3 regions of the Microbacterium sp. A93 genome follow, and region 2 is predicted to be linked to each of the others. Evidence: riboswitches for the same ligand, from Rfam matches in the RefSeq annotation. Region 2 holds a riboswitch; each other region holds the start of a gene.

Region 1 (6,954 bases), 150 kb from region 2:
CCGGTGTCCATGTCGTGGAGAAGCTGGGCCTGGTGCGGGTCTCCCCGCACTTCTACAATACGACTGCCGAGGTGGATCGATTCGCCGAGGCGCTCGAGACGGCGCTCGCCGGTCGGTGAAATCCGAGGACCCAGGAGGTTCCATGTCATTCCAGGCCTATCTCGACGCCATTGAGAACAAGACCGGCCTCACCCCGCGCCAGCTGCTCGAGATCGCGCAGGCCCGGGGGTACAGCGATGACTCCGTGAAGGCGGGCGAGATCCTGGACTGGCTCAAGACCGACTACGGACTCGGCCGGGGCCACGGCATGGCCCTGGTCCACGTCATCCAGAAGGGCCCTCAGATCGACGCCAAACACGTGGGAACCTCCGGCTCACACCGCGACTCCTCGGACACGCTCTGGTTGGACGGCCAGGCCAGCAAACCGTCCTGACCCGGAATGCGGGCCCGCCACGGGCTCGGTTGCACCGTCCTCGACACCCCCTCCTCGAGCCTTCTATTGCACACAACTGAATTGTACGCAATACTTCCTGCATGAGCACCCCCGAAGCCCCACCGAACCTCCACCTGGAGGACCAGGTCTGCTTCGCCCTGTACTCGGCGGCCCGGGCAGCCCAGCAGGCCTACCGGCCACTGCTGGACGAACTGGGCCTGACCTACCCGCAGTACCTGGTGCTGCTGGTGCTCTGGGAGCAAGACGGGCAGTCGGTCTCGGAGCTCGGCGAGCGATTGCACCTGGACAGCGGCACACTCTCGCCGCTGCTGCGCCGTCTGGACGAGCACGGGTTCATCACCCGCGAGCGCCAGACCACCGACTCCCGCCGAGTGACCGTCCGGCTGACCACAGCGGGTGAGACCCTCCGCGAGCGCGCGGTGGACGTCCAGCGGTGCCTGCTGGACGCCGTCGGGCTCTCCACCGCAGACCTGCTCGCGCTGCGGGACCTCTCCCAGCGTTTCGTGGCCGCAACCTGACCAGCTCCCCACACGCCCACGCAACCACCATCAGGAGATCCCCATGCAGACGATCTACACCGCCGAAGCCCTGGCCACCGGAGGCGGCCGCGACGGCCGCACCCAGACCGCGGACGGCAAAATCAACCTGGACTTGGCCACCCCGCAGGAGATGGGCGGCACCGGCGACGGCGCGAACCCGGAGCAGCTCTTCGCCGCCGGCTACGCGGCCTGCTTCCACTCCGCCTTGCAGATGGTGGCCCGCAAAGCCAAGGCTGACCTGGGCGAGTCCAGCGTGGGCGCGCGAGTGGGCATCGGCCCCAACGGCGCCGGCGGATTCGGCCTGGAGGTCACCCTCGAGGTGGTCGTGCCGAACCTGCCCGCCGAGCAGGCCCAGGAGCTCGCCGACCAGGCCCACCAGGTCTGCCCGTATTCCAACGCCACCCGCGGCAACATCGAGGTCCATGTGAACGTGGTGCAGGACTGATGCCCACCCTTTACGACTTCACCGCCCCCACCGTGGCCGGTCAGGACCAGCCGCTCGCGGACTATGCCGGCCAAGTGGCCGTGGTGGTCAACACCGCCAGCAAGTGCGGCCTGACGCCCCAGTACGAAGGCCTGCAGGAGCTCTACGCCGAGTACAAGGACCAGGGCCTGGTGGTGCTCGGCTTCCCCTGCAACCAGTTCGCGAACCAGGAGCCCGGCACGGACGCTCAGGCCAGCGAGTTCTGCCAGCTGAATTACGGGGTCGAGTTCCCCATGTTCGCCAAGGTGGACGTCAACGGTTCCGGCTCCCACCCCCTGTTCGCCTGGCTGAAGAAGGAGACCTCCGGGCTGCTCGGCGGGGCCATCAAGTGGAACTTCACCAAGTTCCTCGTCGACCGGGACGGGAAGGTCCTCGAACGCTTCGCCCCGGCCACCGGCCCCGAGAAGATGCGTTCAGCGATCGAGGCGGCCCTGGAGGTGCCGGCGGGCTGAGGTCCTGGAGGTGCCGGCGGGCTGAGGTCCTGGAGCACCTGGCAGGCCAGCCTGCGTCTCACGGCGTCATCTCCGTCCCCTGCACCCGGGTGATCGGCTCAAACACCGCCAGGATGACGGACCATGACCGCCGGCATGCCCCGGGCCCGCCCCGCCGATAGCGTCGGCGGCGAATCACGAGTGCCACACACAGCGAACCCTGGTTCCGTGGCCGGCAACCCTCCGCACGTGCGGGGTGCCCCAGGTGAGGATTCGGCCCGCAGCCCACTGGTGCGGGCAAGACGCGAGCCAAGGTAGGGAAGACAGGCCATGAGCACGTCCACACTGAGAATCGACTCCGAGGCATCCGTGGTCCACGGCCTGGACATCGGCCGCACCCGGCCGGCCATGAAGTGGGTGTGGATCCTCGGCCTGGGTGGGGTGTTCTTCGAGGCCTACGCCGGTGCGGCCCTCGCCTCCGGTCTCGATCCGCTGACCCGCGAGTTGGGCCTGAGCCCCGTCCAGGTCTCCCTGGTGACGAGCACCTACATGTTCGTGGCGATCTTCGTCTGCCCCTTCGCCGGAGGCCTGGCGGACAAGTTCGGGCGGCTGAACATCCTCCTGGCAGCCAAGGCCTTCGCCCTGGTCGCCATGGTGATCGGACTGTCCGCGGGCAGCTTTGAGATCCTCATCCTCTCCCGCGTGCTCGCCGGCGTGGCCTGGGCCATGGACTTCGGAGCGCTGCTGACCTATATCTCCGAGTTCCTGCCGGCACGGCACCAGAGCAAGCTCAACCGCTGGCAGGGCATGTGGTACGTGGCCACCACCACCAACCTGCTCTTCACCTTCGGCATCTACCACCTCGGGGTCGGCACCTCGATCTGGCGCTGGTTGCTGGGCAGCTGCGCCGTCGTCGCACTGGCGCTCCTCGTCTCCCAGCGGGCCGTGCTGGTGGAGTCCCCGCGGTGGCTGGCCTCCAAGGGCCGGTACGCCCAGGCCGCCGCCGCCCTGCAGCGGATGTACGAGTTCCCCGGCGCCGCGGTCACCGCCGCCCCAGACGGCTCGGTCACCGGAACCACCCAGCACGACGCCGGCCGGTTGGCCACGCTGTTCCGCGCGCCCTACCTGCGACGCACCGTCCTGGCCAACGTCGCCTGGTTCGCCGAGGCCTGCCAGTACTACGCGATCGGCTGGTACCTGCCGATCATCGCCCTGACCCTGTTCGGCGAGAGCTTCGCGGGAGCCACCCTCGGAGCGGCAGCGTTCAACGTCCTGGGCATCGTCGGCGGCTTCGCCGCAGCCGGCCTCGCGTCCCGACTGCGCATCCGCGGCGCCATCCAGATCGGCTTCGCCGCCTGCGCGGTGATTCTCGTGGTCTTCGGGCTCACGCTCGAGTCCGCTCCCCTGGCGGTGGCCATCCTGCTGCCGTCCCTCTTCATCCTCTTCCACGCGGGGTTGGCCGCCCCGGGTGGTGCGGCACTGTCCGCGCTCGCGTATCCGAGTCATCTCCGAGGCCTGGGCATGGGCGTCTCAACCACCTTCTGCAACATCGGCGCCGCTGCGGGCCTGTTCCTGTTCCCGTTGCTGCAGGCCTGGTTGGGCACCTCTGGGGCGATCATGGCCATGGCCGCCGTGCCGTTCGTCGGCTTCCTCACCGCCACCCTCATCAAGTGGGACCCGGACCGGCTCAAGAGCCCTTCTCCAGATGCCGACCCCGCTTTCGCGGCGCTCACGAGCGGACCCGTTACCGCAGACCAACTGCGCGCCTGACGCCAGCGTCACCTCTTGCCGCGGCAGGAATCAGCGTCAGTCGGGTCTCGCGGCCTGTCATGGGCCGGAGGCATCAGGGTGCCCTTGGGCCGCGGGTCGTGCTTCAAAGGCGCCGCAGACCTACCCTCTCTGCGGGCCGGGGGCCTTGTTAGCCTGTGCTTACGCATGCCCCGCATGACCGACCGCAGGAGGCAGGTAGCCGTGTCAACCATCGACCCCGAAGAGGCCCGAGGCCATTCCGAGAACCCGGCCGAGGCCACCCGTGAGACGTCGGGCCACAGCATCGACGGGGACACCCCGCCAGCCGAGGGCACCAGCGCGGAGCCCACCAACAACGAGCTCGACAAGGACCAGCGAGGCGTCGGTGCCAAGAACAAGGCCTGGCTGGTGGCCCTGCTGGTCCTGGTCCTGGTCTTCGTCGGCTTCTGGATCGCCGGCTCGATCGCCGGACTGTTCTGAGCGTCCGCCGAGGCGTTGCCACCACCGATCGTTTCATCACGCCGACCGACCTGGCCCGTCCAAGGAGGATGTCATGACCCATCACGTGAGTTCGATGCTCGAGACCTATCCGAAGGACTTGGGCACGATCGACCGAGAGAAGCTGGCCCAGTGCATCGAGGCGTGTTTCGAGTGCGCCCAGACCTGCACCGCTTGTGCGGACGCCTGCCTGGCCGAGGACAACGTCGCCGACCTCCGGCAGTGCATCCGGTTCAACCTGGACTGCGCAGACCTCTGCGCAGCCACGGGCCGGGTCCTCTCCCGCCAGACCGGCAACAACGCCGAGACCACCCGTGCCTTGCTCGAGGCCTGCCGGACCGCGTGCCGGGTGTGCGCCGATGAGTGCGGCCAGCATGCCGAGATGCACGCGCACTGCACGGTCTGCGCCGAGGCGTGCCGCCGGTGCGAGCAGGCGTGTGCCGAGCTGCTCGAGTCTCTGGGCTGAGGACAGGACCTCCCTTCTTCCAGGTGAAAGTGCCATTGCAGCCTCCAGTACACCTCCCTAGGGTCCACAGTGATACGGATCTCATTCCAGCGACTGTGCTTGGAGTGCGCCTGAACGTCATGTGACCCACCAGGAGGCAGAGTGAAGAGCAGCGCGGCCGTCATCGTGGAACCCGGCAAGGGCTTCAGGATCGAGGAGCTCGACCTCTCCGAGCCCGGCCCCGGAGAGGTCCTGCTCCGATACGCCTACTCGGGACTGTGCCACTCCGACCTCCACATCCTGCAGGGTGACTCCGAGGCGCGATTGCCCCTCGTCGGCGGACACGAGGGCTCGGCAGTGGTCCAGAAGGTCGGGCCGGGGGTGACGCGGGTCCGGGAGGGCGACCACGTGGTCTGCTCCTTCATCCCCAACTGCGGCACGTGCCGCTGGTGTGCCACCGGCCAGCAGGCCCTGTGCGATCTGGGCGCGAACGCCTTGGTGGGCAGCCTGCCAGGGGACCGCTTCGTCTTCACCGGGGAGCACGGCCAGTACGGCGGCATGAACTCCTTGGGCACGTTCAGCGAGTACGGGGTCGTGCATCAGAACTCGGTGGTCCCCATCCCCAAGGACATCCCCCTGGACAAGGCCGCCCTGGTCAGCTGCGGCGTCCCCTCGGGGTGGGGCTCGGCGGTCTACGCCGCCGACGTCCGCCCCGGTGAGACCGTGATCGTCTACGGGGTCGGCGGGATCGGCTCCAACGCCGTGCAGGGGGCCCGCCATGCGGGGGCCGCGAACATCATCGCCGTGGATCCCGAGCCGTTCAAGAGGGAGACCGCCCTGCAACTGGGGGCCACCCACGCGGTCGCCGACGCCGCCGAGGCGGCCGAGCTGGCCCGGGACCTCACGCTCGGCGTCGGCGCGGACAAGGCGATCGTGACCGTGGGACACCTCGAGGAGCCGGTGACGTCGGCGGCCTTCGAGGCCATCCGCAAGGGTGGGACCGCGGTGGTCACCAGCATGGGAGTCCTCGAGGACCCCTCCGTCACGGTCCCCGGCACCATCCTTGCGCTGTTCAAGAAGACGCTCCGCGGCACCCTCTTCGGTGACTGCAACCCCACCTATGACATCCCGCGCCTGCTCTCCCTCTACCAGCAGGGACAGCTGGTCCTCGACGCCCTGATCACCCGGACCTACGCCCTGGGGGACGTCAACCAGGGTTACGAGGACTTGAAGGCCGGCAAGAACATCCGAGGGCTCATCAAGCACTGAGCGCAGCCCACCCTCCCCTGCGCGCCACCACCCGCCACCACCGCGAAGGACGCCACCATGACCGTCACCGAAACCTCACCGCACGTCAGCGAGAACCCCTTCCCCACCGGCCGGCTCTTCATCGGCGGGCAATGGCGGGACGCCACCGGGGCCGGCCTCATGGCGGTCGAGGCACCCGCCACCGGGGAGAAGCTGACGGACGTCGCCCGCGCCACCATCGCGGATGTGGACGCCGCCGCCACCGCCGCCCGCGCCGCCTTCGACTCCGGGGTGTGGTCGGGACTGCCCGGGCGCGAACGGGCCCGGATCCTGCTCGAGGTCGGCCGCCTGATGCGCGAGCGCTCCGAGGAACTGGGACGGATCGAGAGCCAGGACGCCGGCAAGCCGATCGCCATGGCCACGGCCGTCGACGTGAACGGTGCGGCCGAGACGTTCGAGTACTACGGGATGTTGGCCCAGCAGCTCGACGGCTCCGTCCGCCAGACCCCGGGGCGCGTCCTCGCCACGGTGCAGCGGGAGCCACTGGGCGTCGTCGCGGCCATCACGCCGTTCAACTTCCCCCTGATCCTCTCCACGTCCAAGGTCGCCCCGGCCCTGGCCGCCGGAAACTCCGTGGTCCTCAAACCCGCCGACGACACCCCGCTTTCCTCGCTGAAGATGGCCGAGATCCTCCAGGAAGCGGGCGTCCCGGACGGCGTCTTCAACGTCGTCACGGGCGTCGGGTCCGCACTGGGCGACCACCTCGTGGGGCACCCGGAGGTCGACAAGGTGGCCTTCACCGGTTCCACCGAGGTGGGTGCCCGTGTGGCCGGCCAGGCCGGGAAGAACCTGCGGCCGGTCGTCTCCGAACTGGGCGGGAACTCGGCGAACATCCTGTTCGCGGATGCGGACCTGGACCGCGCCATCGACACGGTGATCCAGTCGTTCGTCTTCAACGCGGGACAGTTCTGCATGGCCGGCTCCCGGCTGTACGTCGAACGCCCGGTGTACGAGGAGGTCCTCGCACGGCTACCGCAGGCCGTTTCCAGCATCCCCTGGGGTGACATCACCCGCCCGGAGTCAGTCTTCGGCCCCCTGATCAGCCA
Region 2 (6,954 bases):
AGCCCGGCGGGGCCGTGTAGGTCAGGGTGTGGCCGGTGACCGCGGTCTCGGCACCCGACGAGGAGCCCGCAGCCGTGAGGGTGATCCGGTCGCCGTCGGGATCCGTGACCTGGAAGCCGATCGACTCCGGGACGCCCGCCTGGACGATGATCCCGGGGCATTGGAGGAACTCGGGCGGGGCGTTGCCGCTGGGGGAGGTGGAGGGCGAGGGGGCCACGGGTTGCGTGGCTGTGGCTGAGGGGGATCCGCTGGGGCTGGGCAGGGTGTCCGCTGCGGCAGGGCCCACCGGGCCGGTCATGAGCAGCAGGACTCCGGAGGCGGCCGTCAGACCGCGGCCGAGGCCCGTGAGGGCATGGCGCGGACGGGGAAGGTCAGCAGTATGCCGTGCCCTTGTGGTCATGCTCAGCCCCCCCTGATGGCGCTTGACCCCGTGTTGCCCGCTCCGTCCAGCGGAACGGGCAACACCGGCTGACTGTGATCATACCGTGATACTTCAGGATGTCCAGATCACGGCGTGATCACAATCTGGGGCTGGTCAGGCCACGCGTGTCTCCGGGACGGAGACCAGGGAGGGGTCGTCCGTGACGATGTGCCCGATCGCGGCGTCGATGGCGCGCAGGGTGACGTCATCCAGGGTGAGGTCCAAGGCTTTCACGTTCTCGGCGATCTGTTCCGGCCGGGAGGCTCCGACGAGGGCGCCGGCGACGTTCGGGTTGGCAAGGACCCAGGCGATGGCGAGCTGGCCCATGGTGGCCCCGAGTCCGTCAGCGATCGGACGCAGCTTCTGCACTGCGGTGAGCACCTCATCGGACATCCGGCTGGCCATGGTGCGGGCGCCGCCCTCGGTGTCCGCACCGCGGGAGCCCTCGGGAGGCTGCTGGCCGGGCAGATACTTGCCGGTGAGGATGCCGCCGGCCATGGGGGACCAGACGATCTGGGAGAGCCCGAGGTCCTCGCAGGCCGGGATGACCTCTGACTCGATGACCCGCCACAGCATGGAGTACTGCGGCTGGCTCGAGATGAGCTGGAAGCCGAGCTGGGACGCCATGGCGTGGGCTTCCCGGATCTTGTCCGCGGGCCACTCGGAGACCCCGATGTACAGGGCCTTGCCGGCGCGGACGATGTCCGCGAAGGCCTGCATGGTCTCCTCCAGCGGCGTCTCCACGTCATAGCGGTGGGCCTGGTAGAGGTCCACATAGTCCATCTGGAGCCGCTGCAGCGAGCCGTTGATGGACTCCATGATGTGCTTACGGGAGAGCCCGGTGTCATTGTGGCCCTGGGGCCCGGTGGGCCAGTAGACCTTGGTGAAGACCTCGAGCGACTCGCGGCGCTGACCCTGCAGGGCCTCGCCCAGGACGGACTCAGCCTTGGTGTTGGCGTAGACATCCGCCGTGTCGAAACTCGTGATGCCCTGGTTCAGGGCCTCCTTCACGCAGGCGTGTGCCGTCTCGTTCTCCACCTGGGAGCCGTGGGTGAGCCAGTTGCCGTAGATGATCTCTGAGATCTTGAGTCCGCTGTTGCCGAGGTATCGAAATTTCATGGATTCACCCTAGTCGGCCGGACGCCGCACGTCGCCAGGGGTTCAGCCCGGGTCGAGCTCGGTACGCCGCCGCAGCTGGTCCAGCTGCCGGCGCTCCCGCTTGGTGGGGCGTCCGGCCCCGCGGTCCCGGCGCGGCACGGCCATCAGCTCGCGGGGGACGGGCTCCGGGGAGTGGTCGATGTAATGACGGACGGCCTCCGGGGCGCCGACGCGTTTGGCCAGCAGGCCGGTAACCTCGAGGATGCGTTCCCGGCCGGGCTGGCGCAGGCGGATGGTGTCCCCGGGCCGCACGGCCTGGGAGGCCTTGGTGGGTTGCCCGTTCAGCCGGACGTGCCCCGCCCGGCAGGCGGCGGTGGCCGCCGAGCGGGTCTTGTACATGCGCACGCCCCAGAGCCAGGCGTCCAGACGGACCTGGGCGGGAGGGGTGGGTGGTGGCATGGACGTGAAGCCTACCTCCCGTTACTGGTTGCCCTACTGGTTTCCCTACTGATTGCCTTCGGCGGTGCGCAGGTTGCGGAACGCGGAGCGGTGGAACACGATCGGCTCGTGCTCGGAGGAGTGGTCGTGCACGCCGTGGACCTCCAGCAGGACCATGGTGTGGTCCCCGGCCGGCAGTTCGGCATAGACGGTGGTGTCCAGCCACAGGGCCGCACCGTTCAGGAGCAGGGCACCGTGATCCGTGGAGCGGACGTCCAGTCCGGCGAAGCGGTCTCCCTCCTTGGCGGCCAGCTGGCGGCACACGCTGGTCTGGCCCTCGCCGAGGATGGAGATCCCGATGCGTTCTGCCTGCTTCAGCCGCGGCCAGGTCCGGGAGGTGTTCTGCACGGCCACAGACACCAGCGCCGGCTCGAGGGAGACCCCGACGGTGAAGGACGAGGCCACGAGCCCCTCCTTGACGCCGTGGGCCACACCGGCCAGCGCTGCCACGCCGGAGGGGAAGTGGGAGAAGGCGGTGCGCAAGGTCTCGGTGGACAGCTCGCGATTGAGGTCACGGTCCAGGGCGGGGGTCGAGTGCAGTTCGTGGGTAGCCAGAGCGGTCATGTTCGGTCCTCCATTCGAAGGCGGATCTACTCGACGGCACCCACGGAGAGTACTCCGAACGGCACCAGCAGAAACGCGGTACTTGCCTGCCGGGACGTCCGGGAGGCCGAATCCTCACCTGGAGCACCCCACTACTGCGTGAAGAGGGTTGCCGTCCCGCAAGCCAGGGCTGTAACAGCGGGAACTCGTGATTCTGTGTCCAGACTAACGACGCCCGGCCCTGACGGTCAAAGGGTTTCTCGAACTATGAACCCCTGTGACCTGCATGATGTCCATGACCTCAGGAGGAGTCTCAGCGGAAGCGCAGGGAGACTGCCTCGCCGTGGGCGGGCAGGCCTTCCGCCGTGGAGAGGGAGGCGATGTTGGCGTCCAGGTCCTTCAGGCCGGTCTCCGTGTAACGGATCAGCTGTTGCAGGCGCAGGAAGCTCACGGTGTTCAGCCCGGAGGAGTACCGGGCGGAGCCACCGGTGGGCAGCACGTGGTTGGAGCCGGAGGAGTAGTCGCCCAGAGGCACCGGGGAATACGGGCCCACGAACACGGCGCCGGCGTTGCGCACCCGCCGGGCGGTGGCCAGCGCATCCACGGTGTGGACCTCGAGGTGTTCGGCGGCGTAGGCGTCGGCCACGGCCAGCGCCTCGTCCAGGGTGTCCACCAGCAGGATCCCGGACTGGGGGCCGCCCAGGGCCTGGCGGATCTGCTCCTCATGGAAGGAGCCGGGCACCTGTGCCTCGATCTGCGCGGTCACGTCGCGGGCCAGCTCGGGGGAGGTGGTGATCAACACGGAGCCGGCCATCGGATCGTGCTCGGCCTGGCTGATCAGGTCCGCGGCCACCCAGCGGGCGTCGGCCGTGCCGTCGGCCAGGACCGCGATCTCGGTGGGTCCGGCCTCGGCGTCGATGCCGATGGTCCCGAGCAGGGCGCGCTTGGCGGCCGCCACGAAGATGTTGCCCGGCCCCGTGACCATGTCCACGGGGGCACACACCGGGGCGCCGGCGTCGTCCGCCACGCCGTAGGCGAACATGGCCACCGCCTGGGCGCCGCCCGCCGCGTAGACCTCGTCCACGCCGAGCAGGGCGCAGGCGGCCAGGATCGCGGGGTGCGGCAGGCCGCCGAAGTCCTTCTGCGGCGGGGAGGCCACGGCCAGGGACGGCACCCCCGCGGCCTGGGCCGGGACCACGTTCATCACCACGGAGGAGGGGTAGACGGCGCGGCCGCCGGGCACATACAGGCCCACCCGGTTCACCGGGACCCAGCGGTTCTCCACCACGGCACCCTCGGCGAGCTCGACCTCGGACCCGGAAGGGAACTGGGCGGCGTGGACGGTGCGGGCGCGGGTGATGGACTCCTCGAGGGAGGCCCGGACGGCCGGGTCCAAGGTCTCGAGCGCCTCGGTGATCCGCGCGGCCGGCACCCGCAGGGACGGTGGGCGGATGCCGTCGAACTGCTCGCCTAAATCCAGCACGGCGGTGGCGCCCTCGGTGCGGACCCGATCGAGGATCGGCAGCACCCGGGGGACGGCGGCGGCCACGTCGACCTCAGCGCGTGGCAGCACGGTGGCCGGATCGTAGTCTCGGCCGCGCAGGTCCGTGGTGGCAAGCAGGGCAGGCATGGGAGTGGCTCCTGAGATCTTGAGGGGTTCAGCAGGTTCAGCAGGTTCAGTGCCCATTCTGCCCCTGTTGAGGATCGCGCCAGCACGGGATGTCAGACTGGGCCACATGCTCAGTCCGTCCCCCCTTGCCGAGTGGCCCGCCGTCCTGACCGCCGCGGGGGGTGCAGCGGAGTCGACCGCCGATCCCACCGGAACCCCCGGTCCGGCCCAGGAGAACGTCCAGGACAGCGTCCGGGAGGGCGCCGAGGGCGCGGTGGACTCGCTCGGCCCGTTCTGGGGCATCCTGTCCACCGTGGCGATCTCCGTGGCGATCGCGGTGGCCGTGGTGGTGGTCGCCTGGTTGCTGCTGAACACCGTGCTGCGCCGCAAGCCCGGGATGCGCGGCCAGGTCGCCAAGTGCCGCGTCCCGGTGCTCGCCGTGGTCGTGCTGCTGGCGGTCCGCATCGCCCTGGGCCTGACCGCCTCCGGTTACCCGTGGTTCACCGGGGTGAACTTCCTGCTGATGGCCGGGATCGTGGGTTCGCTGGCCTGGCTGGCGCTGCGGGTGGTGCAGATCGTTGAGGAGCGGCTGCTCGGCAAGTACGCCTCCGAGAGCGTGGACGACCGCCGCGACCGCAAGATCCGCACCCAGACCGTGCTGCTGCGGCGGGTGATCCAGGCTGCGATCATCGTGATCGCCGTCTCCGTCATCCTGCTGACCATCCCGCAGGTCCGTGCGGTCGGCGCCGGGCTGCTGGCCTCGGCCGGCGTGATCTCCGTGGTGGCCGGCCTCGCCGTGCAGTCCACCCTGACCAACGTCTTCGCCGGGATCCAGCTCGCCTTCACGGACGCGATCCGGGTGGGCGACGTGGTGATCGCGGACGGGGTCTACGGGACCATCGAGGACATCACCCTGTCCTACGTGGTGGTGAAGATCTGGGACGGCCGCCGGGTGATCTACCCCTCCAGCCACTTCACCACGACCCCGTTCGAGAACTGGACGCGCACCGGCTCCGCCCTGTCCGGGACCGTGGAGATCGACGTGGACTGGAGGGCGCCGGTGAACGCCGCCCGCGAGCGCCTCAAGGCACTGCTGGAGTCCACCGAACTCTGGGACGGCAAGGACAGCTCCATCCAGGTCAGTGAGGCCTTGAACGGCACCATGAAGCTCTGGGTGGCGGTCTCCGCCCGCAACGCCGGCGACCTGTGGGACCTGCGGTGCCTGGTGCGCGAGGACCTCGTCACCTACCTGCGCAGCGAGCACCCTGAGGCCATCTACGCCCAGCGCTTCGCCGAAGCCCCGCCCCTCGCGGCCGTCGGTGCGGTTCCGGCAGCGGGCGAGGAAGCTGGAGAGGCCGGAGCAAACGGAGAAGCCGGGGACGCCACGAGCGCGCCCGGCACCACCGGCTCCTTGCAGGATCAAGGGCAGGGACAAGGGCAAGGACAGGGGCAAGGGCACGACGCCGGCCCGGCCGGTTCCGCGGCCGGCGCCGGTACCGCGCCCGGCACCGGCGCCGGGACGGGCCAGCAGCCTCGGACCCCCACCAGCCCGTTGCCGTGGATCGAGGCGGGGACGGGGCAGCAGTCGGCGGTCACCGGCGCCACTGCGGCGGTCACCGGCTCGACCCCGTTGACGAAGTCCAGCGAGGACTCCTCCGTGTTCACCGGTTCCATCAGCGCGGTGGAGCGCAACCGTGAGTTCGCCGGCCCGGGTGAGGCCGCGTTCGCCGAGCGCAAGGAGAAGGCCGCCCAAGCCGAGGGGGTCGAAGGGACCGATGAGGTCGACGCGGAGTCCGGCACAGGGTCCGGCGAGGAGACGCCGCGTCGGCGCGGTCCGGATGAGGGCCCCGGCGGCGGCCTCGACGGCAACTGAGGCTGCCGGCCCCGGTTGAGTGGGGCCGCCATCCGGCCCCATCTTGCGTGGTCCGGGGGCACCCCAGATCGAGTAGGGAGGGCTTGTCGAGAACCTCACCGGTCAATTCTGCAAGCCCTCCCTACTCGATGGGTGACGTGTTTCGGGCGACCAGGTGACGCTCCACATCAGGCGCGACCCGCCAGTGCGAGCTTCAGATCCTGCACAAATTGTGCCCACCCGATTTCCGTGAACACCTCGCCCGTGACCCGGAGAACGATCCACCCGTCGCTCTGCATGGCCCGGTCCCGGCCGGTGTCACGACGGAATTGATCCTTGTCCGTACGGTGGTGATCGCCTTCGTACTGGATGCAGATCTTGAGGTGGGTCCACGCGAGGTCGGGGCGCATGATGGTGCCTTCTGCCAGTCGGATCTGCGGATTGACGGTCGGGTCGGGAAAGCCGTCCTGGACCATCCGCTGCCGGAGGACGCTTTCCGGGCGGGAGTCGACTCCGGGCCGAAGCCGGTCCACTGCGGCCCGGGCGCGTTGGATGCCCCGGATGCCCGGCCGTTGCTCTGCGGTGCGGCGGAGCTCATCGACCGTCGAGAGCGGATGCATCCCTGGTTGGCCCTGACCGCTCGGACCATCGTGGCGTTGTAGAAGGCTGTCGCCGTCGGCGATCAGATTCTCGTCGGACAGATGCGTGCCGGCCAGGTCGAACCACGTCCATGCGGGCGCCGTCACTCGGAGCCCGTTGATGGTTCTGATCACGGCGGCCGCGGGCAGGACGTGTCCCTGGACCCCCTTACGCCGGGGGCTTCCTCCGGACTGGCGGGTCTTGGACAGGTGAATGGGGTTGTGGCCGGAATCCTTCCAGGGCAACCACATGCCCCACATGTCGGCGGCGCTCAGGTGACTGAACACCCCGTCT
Region 3 (6,954 bases), on a different contig from region 2:
AGCCCTCTGGCGCAGCTCGATGGCAGCATCCGAAGCCTTCGCGGATACCTCAAGCAGCGTGGCATCCTCCATGGGTCTGAGCCGATCGCGCGTCTCATCTGGTTCACACCGCTTGACCGCTTCCAGTTCAAGAACGCTTCTCCCGGGGACATGCAGTTCTTTGAATGGGAACTTGCCTGGCGTGCAGATCTGCAGAACCCGATCAAAGCAATTCGACACCTACTCGATGAGCACGACGCCTGGTACTCGACGGTCGACGGAGTCGAGCATGACCCGACGACGATGACGCCTGAGCATGTCGAGGAGATCGCCGGCGCACTCGTTGGTGACTTCGCCGGCGGCCGGTCACTCGCAGATCGTAAGCTCGAGCGTCTTGACGACGAGAGCCGGCTGTTGAAGCAGCAACGCGTTGTGCTGGAGATGATCGAGCGAAATGACCACGTCTACTTCGATGGCCCCGCGGGCACGGGCAAGAGCTATCTCCTCACGCATCTCGCGAAACGGTGGCGATCACACCACCGGACGCTCGTCACCTGTTGGAATCTGTTTATGGCTGACGAGCTTCGTGACATGCTGCGCACGAATCGCGACGTCGAGGTCGATGATCTCAACTCGATCATGCTCCGGCTCGCTGGTCTCTCCTCTAACCCCGAGAATGCCGAGCACAGCTGGTACACCGAGGAGCTTCCCTCCCTCGCGCTTGACGCTCTGAAAGCGAACCCGACGCTCGGTGGGTACGAAGCGATCTGCGTCGATGAGTTTCAGGACATCGCAGCCTTCCCGGCGGTGCTCGACGTGCTTATCGCTCTCGCCGGCACGGGGTCCCCGGATGGCACGAAGCTCGCATTCGCGGGTGACGCGAGGCAGCAGATCCTCCGTCCTTCGGACTCTTACGTCGATCCGTATGAGATCGCGCGGAACCGCGTCCCGGATCTCGTGCACGTTGCACTGCGCCGAGGGTTGCGGCAGGTGGGAACGTTGACGGCATCCGCGGAGTCGCTGCTCTCACGTCAGTTCGGCTACTACGGTCATCGTGTCACCTCGACGATCGATGCACCGCTGGTTGTGAAACAGGTGTCGGATTCCGCACAGGCGTCCAGCGCGCTCGCCGAAGCGCTGAAGGAACTGCTCGAGCATCACCAGGCGCATGACATCGTCATTCTCAGCCCGTTCGGTGCGCGCAACTCCCTAGCTGGGCGATTGCTTGCTGCGGAGCACTTCTCTAAGGAGGAGCGTTGGCTGCGGGAACGGCTCAAAGTGGAGCCGCAGTCGGGCACGGGACTCGGTCCGGTAGATGCCGTCTCGACGGATGTTACTGTCGACGTGAGCGAGGCACCCAACCCGGGGACGATGCCCAAGGCTCCTTCAGGCCGCGTGCGCTGGGGGTCGATCTTCAAGTACAAGGGCTTGGACGCTGAGGCCGTGATTCTTACCGACATTGGTGACGATGGGCTCGCGTTCATCCGTCGAGAGGGCATCGATTGGTTCGACCTGCTCTATGTGGGCCTGACTCGGGCGCGGTATCGGTGCGTGGTGATACCTAACTGAGTGCGCTCAGTATCCCAGCTCCACGCGCCTGGCCAGTTTTGCGGGGTCAGGCGGTGCGACTGAGGGCTTGAAGATCTCCACGTCGTCAATCTTGGAGAGTTCCAACTTCAAGATCGGGTCTCCCTCGATCTTGTCCCATCGCACCGCAGTCCGGCCTTCTGGAGTGATGGCCAGAAAGCCCGCGTCGAACGCGCGGTCTACGAAGGTCGAGAGGCAGATCCCGTTGCTCGGGTCGAGACGGATCTGCTGATCCTCGCTCCACGGCACGATGTGCGATGCCACAAGAAATGCACGAGTCTTGATGCCCGTCACCGCGCATTCCCAGCCGTAATTGTTCTTGACGGCTTTTGCGAAAACCGCTTGCGCACTGCCGCGGGACTTTGCCGTGCTGTGTTTGTCTTCGACAGCGTACGAGCGAGCGTCAAGCTGCTTTTGATATGTCGCGACCATCTGTGGATCCGTGTCGGCGGCTTCAGCTACTTGGTCGTCCTGCACCGGCCGCGAGCGGTTGGGAGTGAATGAGAAGTCTCCCTCGCCGTCAAAGTAGACCGTGTGCGCGACTCGTTGATGCACCCAACGCGTGCGATCTGAGAGCTGAGGTGCACCCTCGAAGACGCCAAGGAAGGTATAGAACCGAGGCCCGGCTGCCGGCTTGGCGTGCCCGAATGTGATCACGTACTCGCGGATGGGGTCGGTCTCCATGACGCCGCCGTACTTACCGCCTTGAATATGCTGCATCGTGATCACCTCGCCGTCGTCAGACAAAATGTTGCTCCAGTCGCCGTTCGGGTACATCTTGGGAAACCAGACTTCCGTTGACTCGTCTAGCTGGAATGTTGCGGTCTGGTGGCCTTTGTAACTACGGCCGAAAAGCTTGGCGACTTCAAGGTGAGTGCGAAACGGGATCGGGTCGCGGGCGGAAAGCTCGCCCGTCGCGATGAGTTCGTCGAGCCAGGCGTCCGAGGTAGCATCTGCTCCTTGTGCGCGTCGCCGCAGCGCCACCTCCGGCGGGAGCATCGGTGTGCCGCCATCGGCTGGCATGTCTGTTGCGAACGCCGCATAGCAAAGCAGTCGGTGTTCGGCTGCTAGCTGTTCGACGTCGCTGGTGCTGCTCGGCGTTACGGCCTTGGGCGCGCGCATGTAGCCATCGCCGATAGTGCCATCCCCACGAACGCATAGTGAGGTGAGAGGGGGCTCGTTCGCATCCGCAGCTCGTTGGGCCGCGATCTCGAGAACGCCACCAATCCAGTTCTGCATGAGCATGCCGGTGGTGAGGCCAGTTTCCTCATGGAGCACCGTCCTCAAACCTGCGTAGCTGATGACCTTGTTGTAAGTTCCGGCAACTCTCTTGAGTTCTTCATATGCAACGGCTGCCCACTGCTGAAGCGCCTCGGAATGTGGAACTTCGGTTCCGTCGTTGCGTTGCGCCATGCGTAATCGCTCCCCCTGCTCGTCGTCGAGTGGTTGAGGCGCGTTGTCAAGAATCCTGCGTGCCTCAAGATGAGAGTAATGGGTCGCAGCGGTACGGCGTCGGTGGCGAGTGCGGGGACTCGCGCCAAGCGCTGTTTGTCGATCCCTGGGGCGACAGCGGTCTCGCCAGCAGTTCACGCGCAGCCCGCGCCGGAGCATCCGAGGTGATGGTCGCCTAGAGCACTATCACCCCCCAGGGATGAATGTCGGACCCGATTGCTACAGTCGTTTTCGCGTTCAAGAGTCGCGGCCACAGGTACCTGGCCGACCGCGCGGCAACCCGAGTCCATCGACTTCCGGGTGCCCCAGGGGAAGAACGGGCGCCGCGAGATCTCGTGTCGCAAGTTTCGATGGAGGCGTGCCCTCCTGAGAGGGGCTGAACTCATGAGTGGTCAGCTTTACAAGGAAGTACGCACGAAGAAGCAGCTGAACGAACTGCTGCACTACGGGCATTCGCTTCCTGTCCGAAGGGGCTACACGGACGAGTACGTCCGGGAGCATTACCCGGATTGGACGTGGAACGCGCTCGTTCGAGTGCTCACGGCGGCTGGCGTCTACGTCGGAAGGGGAGGGTCGCCGCCGTGCTGCGACGATCGCGTGGTTCGTGTGCACTTCGACAGCGAGCAGGCATGGCGCGTCGAGTGGGATGACGGCACCAACACGGTGGGACCCGCAGTGCCGGGAACGACCGCGCCGGATGCTGCACGCGGGCGTGAAACGATCGCGTTCGACATCGGAACAGGACTGAGGCTGGAGGATCTCGGGATCTGAGTGAAGCTGTGGTGGGCGGACAGAAGTTTGCCCACCACAGCACCCCGAAAATATGTACAATTTCATGTACATCTTCTGGAGGTGCGCATGGAAGTCATCTCAGTCGCAGACGCGCGGTCCGGCCTGTCGGCGCTCATCGCCGGTTTTCGCGAGACTCCGGATGCTGCTCCCGTCACGGTCGGATCTCATCGACGGCCAGAGGTAGTGCTGCTCTCGCTGGAGGCATACCGCAAGCTCTCGGCCCAGTCGGAGCCAGTGGTCTCGCTTGAACGACTCCGGTATCTGAAGCCGGTGATCGAGCGGCTTGCTCAGAGCGCGAACCTCGGATCGGTCCAGGTCTACGGATCCGTTGCCAGGGGTGAGCAGACGGTCAGGAGTGATCTCGACCTGCTCGTGACCTCGGCGCCCGACGCGACCCTCTTCGATATCGCGCAGTTCGAGATGGACATGGAAGTACTCGTCGGCGTTCCTGTATCTGCGCTGTCGATCGCATCCCTTGACGACGAGCGCGACGCGACGATCCTTCGCGAAGCCATGCCGTTGTGAACGAGGTGGACCGCATCCAGCGCTGTCTCGATGAGCTGCGTTCTGCGTTCGACACTGCAGCGAACCTGGTCGAACGAGGACGCGACGCCTACGACTCTGATCTAGCTGTGCCGCTTGCGTTCGAGGCGCTGTCCAACCGCATCGGCGATCTCGTGAGGCGTCTCGTGGCGGCCGATTCCGAGCGCTTCTCCGCCTCGATCTGGCGGCAGGCCGCGCGTCATCGTGACTACGTGGTGCATCACTGCGACCGACTGGATGCCGAACTCCTTTGGCGCACGGTGACCGAGAGCTTCCCCGAACTGGCGGCGCTCGTTCGGGCGGAGCAGCAAACAGGCTGAGTCACCAGCCCACGAATGGAACCTGAGCTGCCACGGCGGGCCGACTCGCGTCAGCCCGCCGCAGCATCCGATTCAGTGCGTCACGTCAGCCGGCGAGAACGTCGACCTGCCGAGAGCCTCCTGCGCGTGCCGATACGTCGCGGGCATGAACCCGGCAGCTTCCAGGTCGGCGGCGCGCTGGGCGTATCCGAACCCGTCCGGGATCAGCCCCGCCTCGAGTTCGGACGTGCGCTCTGCCCGCAATTGCGACCCCGGATGCACGAACCCGCGCGGCTCGTACTGATAGAGGTTCCAGCACCACGCGATCGCGCGGCCCCGAGTGAATCCGGCCCAGTCGCCGCGTTCGACCGGCACATCGGCATCCGAAGCCGACAGCGCGCTGCGCACGTTCGCCCATCCTCGTTCGCGGCGCTGGTGGGCCTCGTCTTGCACTGTGGCTTTGGTCGCCTCCTCGATAGCGGCGAGCTCTGCCGCGACCTGCTCGACGGTGAGGACTGAGTCGCCCTCAGCGGTTGCACGGGTGAACCCTGACGGCTGCAGTGAGCTCAGGTATTCGCGGCGTGCGGATTGGAGGCGACGCTCGTTGCTGCTGGCTGCGGGGTCGCTGCTGTCGTGGAGACCGAGTTGGCGCCACCACAGATCTCGTGAGTGATCGGCATGGACAAAGGTGGTTTCGCTCATCAGAGCATCCCTTCGTGGGAAGGGCTCGCGCAATCTCCACAGACGAAGCGAACCCATCGACTTGCCCGAACGCGTTTGCGTCGGACCGGTTCTTCCCCTGGGGCACCCCGCTCGATGGAGGAGGGTTGCCGTGCAGCCGGCCAGGTACCTGTGGCTGCAACTCTTGAACCTGAAATGGACTGTAGCAGGGAGCGGAGACATCACCGCACCTGCGCCCCCTGGATAGGCTGTCCGCATGCGCACCCGTGCCGAGATCAATGACGAGCAAAACAGGCAGCACCCACCACGAGTGATCCACACTGGGCAAGCGCTGGTCGATCTGGTCATCGAAGTGCCTGACCTTCCCGCGCGCGGACAGAACGTGATGGCCGACTCCGTCGCGCAGTACGCGGGTGGCGCGGTCACAGTGCTGCTCGCGGCAGCCCGGCTGGGCGCACAGTGCGTGCACGCCGGATCGCTCGGCACCGGTCCGCACGGCGATCTGATCCGCGAGGCACTGGATGCCGACGGCATCGCAGCATCCGCCCCGCAGGTCGCCACGCAGGACACCGGTGTGTGCGTCGTGCTGGTCGAACCGACGGCAGAGCGAACCTTCGTCACGACGCTCGGCGCCGAGCGCGACATCACCGTCGACTCCCTTGCGAGTGCCGACGTCCAGCCCGGCGACCTCGTCTGCGTCACTGGATACTCCCTCGCCGTCGCGCAGACCCGCGAGCCGCTGCTGGCCTGGTTGGTGTCCCTTCCCGAGGCTGCGGTCGTCGTCCTTGACCCTGGGGCGGCGTTCGCCGCGCTGCCCGCCGACGCGCGCGACACGATGCTCGCCCGCACCGACGTGTGGACCAGCAACGCAGAGGAGGCGACCGACCTGCTGGCTGCGCTGTCTGTTCCGGTCGAAGCATCCGAACGCGAGATCGTGGCGCAAGCCCGGGAGCTTGCTCCGCTGATGCGCGCCGGAGCGGTTGCCATCGTGCGCGACGGCGGCGAAGGGTGCGCGGTGCATGCGCACGGCGAGACCACCTACGTGCCGGGCTTTCCGCAGACCCCCGTCGATACCAATGGCGCCGGTGATACCCACACCGGCGCGCTGATGGCCGGCATCGCCGACAGCTCGACGTGGGTGGATGCTTGCCGACATGCCAACGCGGCAGCCGCGATCAAAGTCACCCGTCGTGGACCGACGACGGCTCCGACCGCAGCCGAGGTCGAGGAGTTTCTCCGCGACCGGTGAATCCACCTCAAGGTGAAAACGGCGAGGTGAACGTCGGGGACCGGCGGGGTCGGCGGCCGCGCCGTCGGGTTGGCGCCACCGCCGGCGATGGGGGAATGGAAACCTGGCTGAAACGCGCGATTTAGCCGGGAAATCCTTCCCGCGACAGGCGTGGATCGCGCGGTCAGCGTCGCCACCCGGCATCCGTCCACACCTACGCTGGTGCATATGTCTTCTTTGACCGCCGTCAGCCCGGCCGTGCGCCGCGCCCGCATCGGCGTCGCGCTGCTGTTCCTCACCAACGGCGCGCTGTTCGCGAACATCCTGCCGCGCTATCCCGAGATCAAAGCCTCGCTCGGACTCGACGCCGCCACCTACGGACTCGCGATCGCG

Evidence for each region. Region 2 has a riboswitch for S-adenosylmethionine ahead of ACSU1G_RS22920 (flavin reductase family protein). Riboswitches for the same ligand answer to the same signal wherever they lie in the genome.
Region 1: it holds a riboswitch for S-adenosylmethionine, as region 2 does, so the genes downstream of both, ACSU1G_RS22300 (MFS transporter) here and ACSU1G_RS22920 (flavin reductase family protein) in region 2, are expected to answer to the same signal.
Region 3: it holds a riboswitch for S-adenosylmethionine, as region 2 does, so the genes downstream of both, ACSU1G_RS11170 (hypothetical protein) here and ACSU1G_RS22920 (flavin reductase family protein) in region 2, are expected to answer to the same signal.

The regions. Positions count from the first base shown of each region.
Region 1 is NZ_JBPXMT010000009.1:233,054-240,007, reverse strand. Features, by position in the region: gene ACSU1G_RS22325 (aminotransferase class V-fold PLP-dependent enzyme) at 1-119, shown strand, start outside; gene ACSU1G_RS22320 (DUF4287 domain-containing protein) at 143-433, shown strand; gene ACSU1G_RS22315 (MarR family winged helix-turn-helix transcriptional regulator) at 535-972, shown strand; gene ACSU1G_RS22310 (organic hydroperoxide resistance protein) at 1,016-1,438, shown strand; gene ACSU1G_RS22305 (glutathione peroxidase) at 1,438-1,929, shown strand; SAM riboswitch class IV at 2,102-2,218, shown strand; gene ACSU1G_RS22300 (MFS transporter) at 2,239-3,678, shown strand; gene ACSU1G_RS22295 (DUF6480 family protein) at 3,880-4,137, shown strand; gene ACSU1G_RS22290 (four-helix bundle copper-binding protein) at 4,211-4,621, shown strand; gene ACSU1G_RS22285 (NDMA-dependent alcohol dehydrogenase) at 4,763-5,869, shown strand; gene ACSU1G_RS22280 (aldehyde dehydrogenase family protein) at 5,927-6,954, shown strand, end outside.
Region 2 is NZ_JBPXMT010000009.1:387,537-394,490, forward strand. Features, by position in the region: gene ACSU1G_RS22905 (Ig-like domain-containing protein) at 1-400, opposite strand, end outside; gene ACSU1G_RS22910 (aldo/keto reductase family protein) at 536-1,540, opposite strand; gene ACSU1G_RS22915 (RNA-binding S4 domain-containing protein) at 1,583-1,978, opposite strand; gene ACSU1G_RS22920 (flavin reductase family protein) at 2,024-2,581, opposite strand; SAM riboswitch class IV at 2,655-2,774, opposite strand; gene hisD (histidinol dehydrogenase) at 2,874-4,181, opposite strand; gene ACSU1G_RS22930 (mechanosensitive ion channel family protein) at 4,297-6,042, shown strand; gene ACSU1G_RS22935 (endonuclease domain-containing protein) at 6,210-6,954, opposite strand, start outside.
Region 3 is NZ_JBPXMT010000004.1:48,788-55,741, forward strand. Features, by position in the region: gene ACSU1G_RS11155 (NERD domain-containing protein) at 1-1,548, shown strand, start outside; gene ACSU1G_RS11160 (HNH endonuclease) at 1,555-2,979, opposite strand; gene ACSU1G_RS11165 (hypothetical protein) at 3,039-3,197, shown strand; SAM riboswitch class IV at 3,254-3,371, shown strand; gene ACSU1G_RS11170 (hypothetical protein) at 3,403-3,789, shown strand; gene ACSU1G_RS11175 (nucleotidyltransferase domain-containing protein) at 3,877-4,335, shown strand; gene ACSU1G_RS11180 (HepT-like ribonuclease domain-containing protein) at 4,332-4,673, shown strand; gene ACSU1G_RS11185 (hypothetical protein) at 4,746-5,354, opposite strand; SAM riboswitch class IV at 5,407-5,523, opposite strand; gene ACSU1G_RS11190 (PfkB family carbohydrate kinase) at 5,590-6,582, shown strand; gene ACSU1G_RS11195 (MFS transporter) at 6,790-6,954, shown strand, end outside.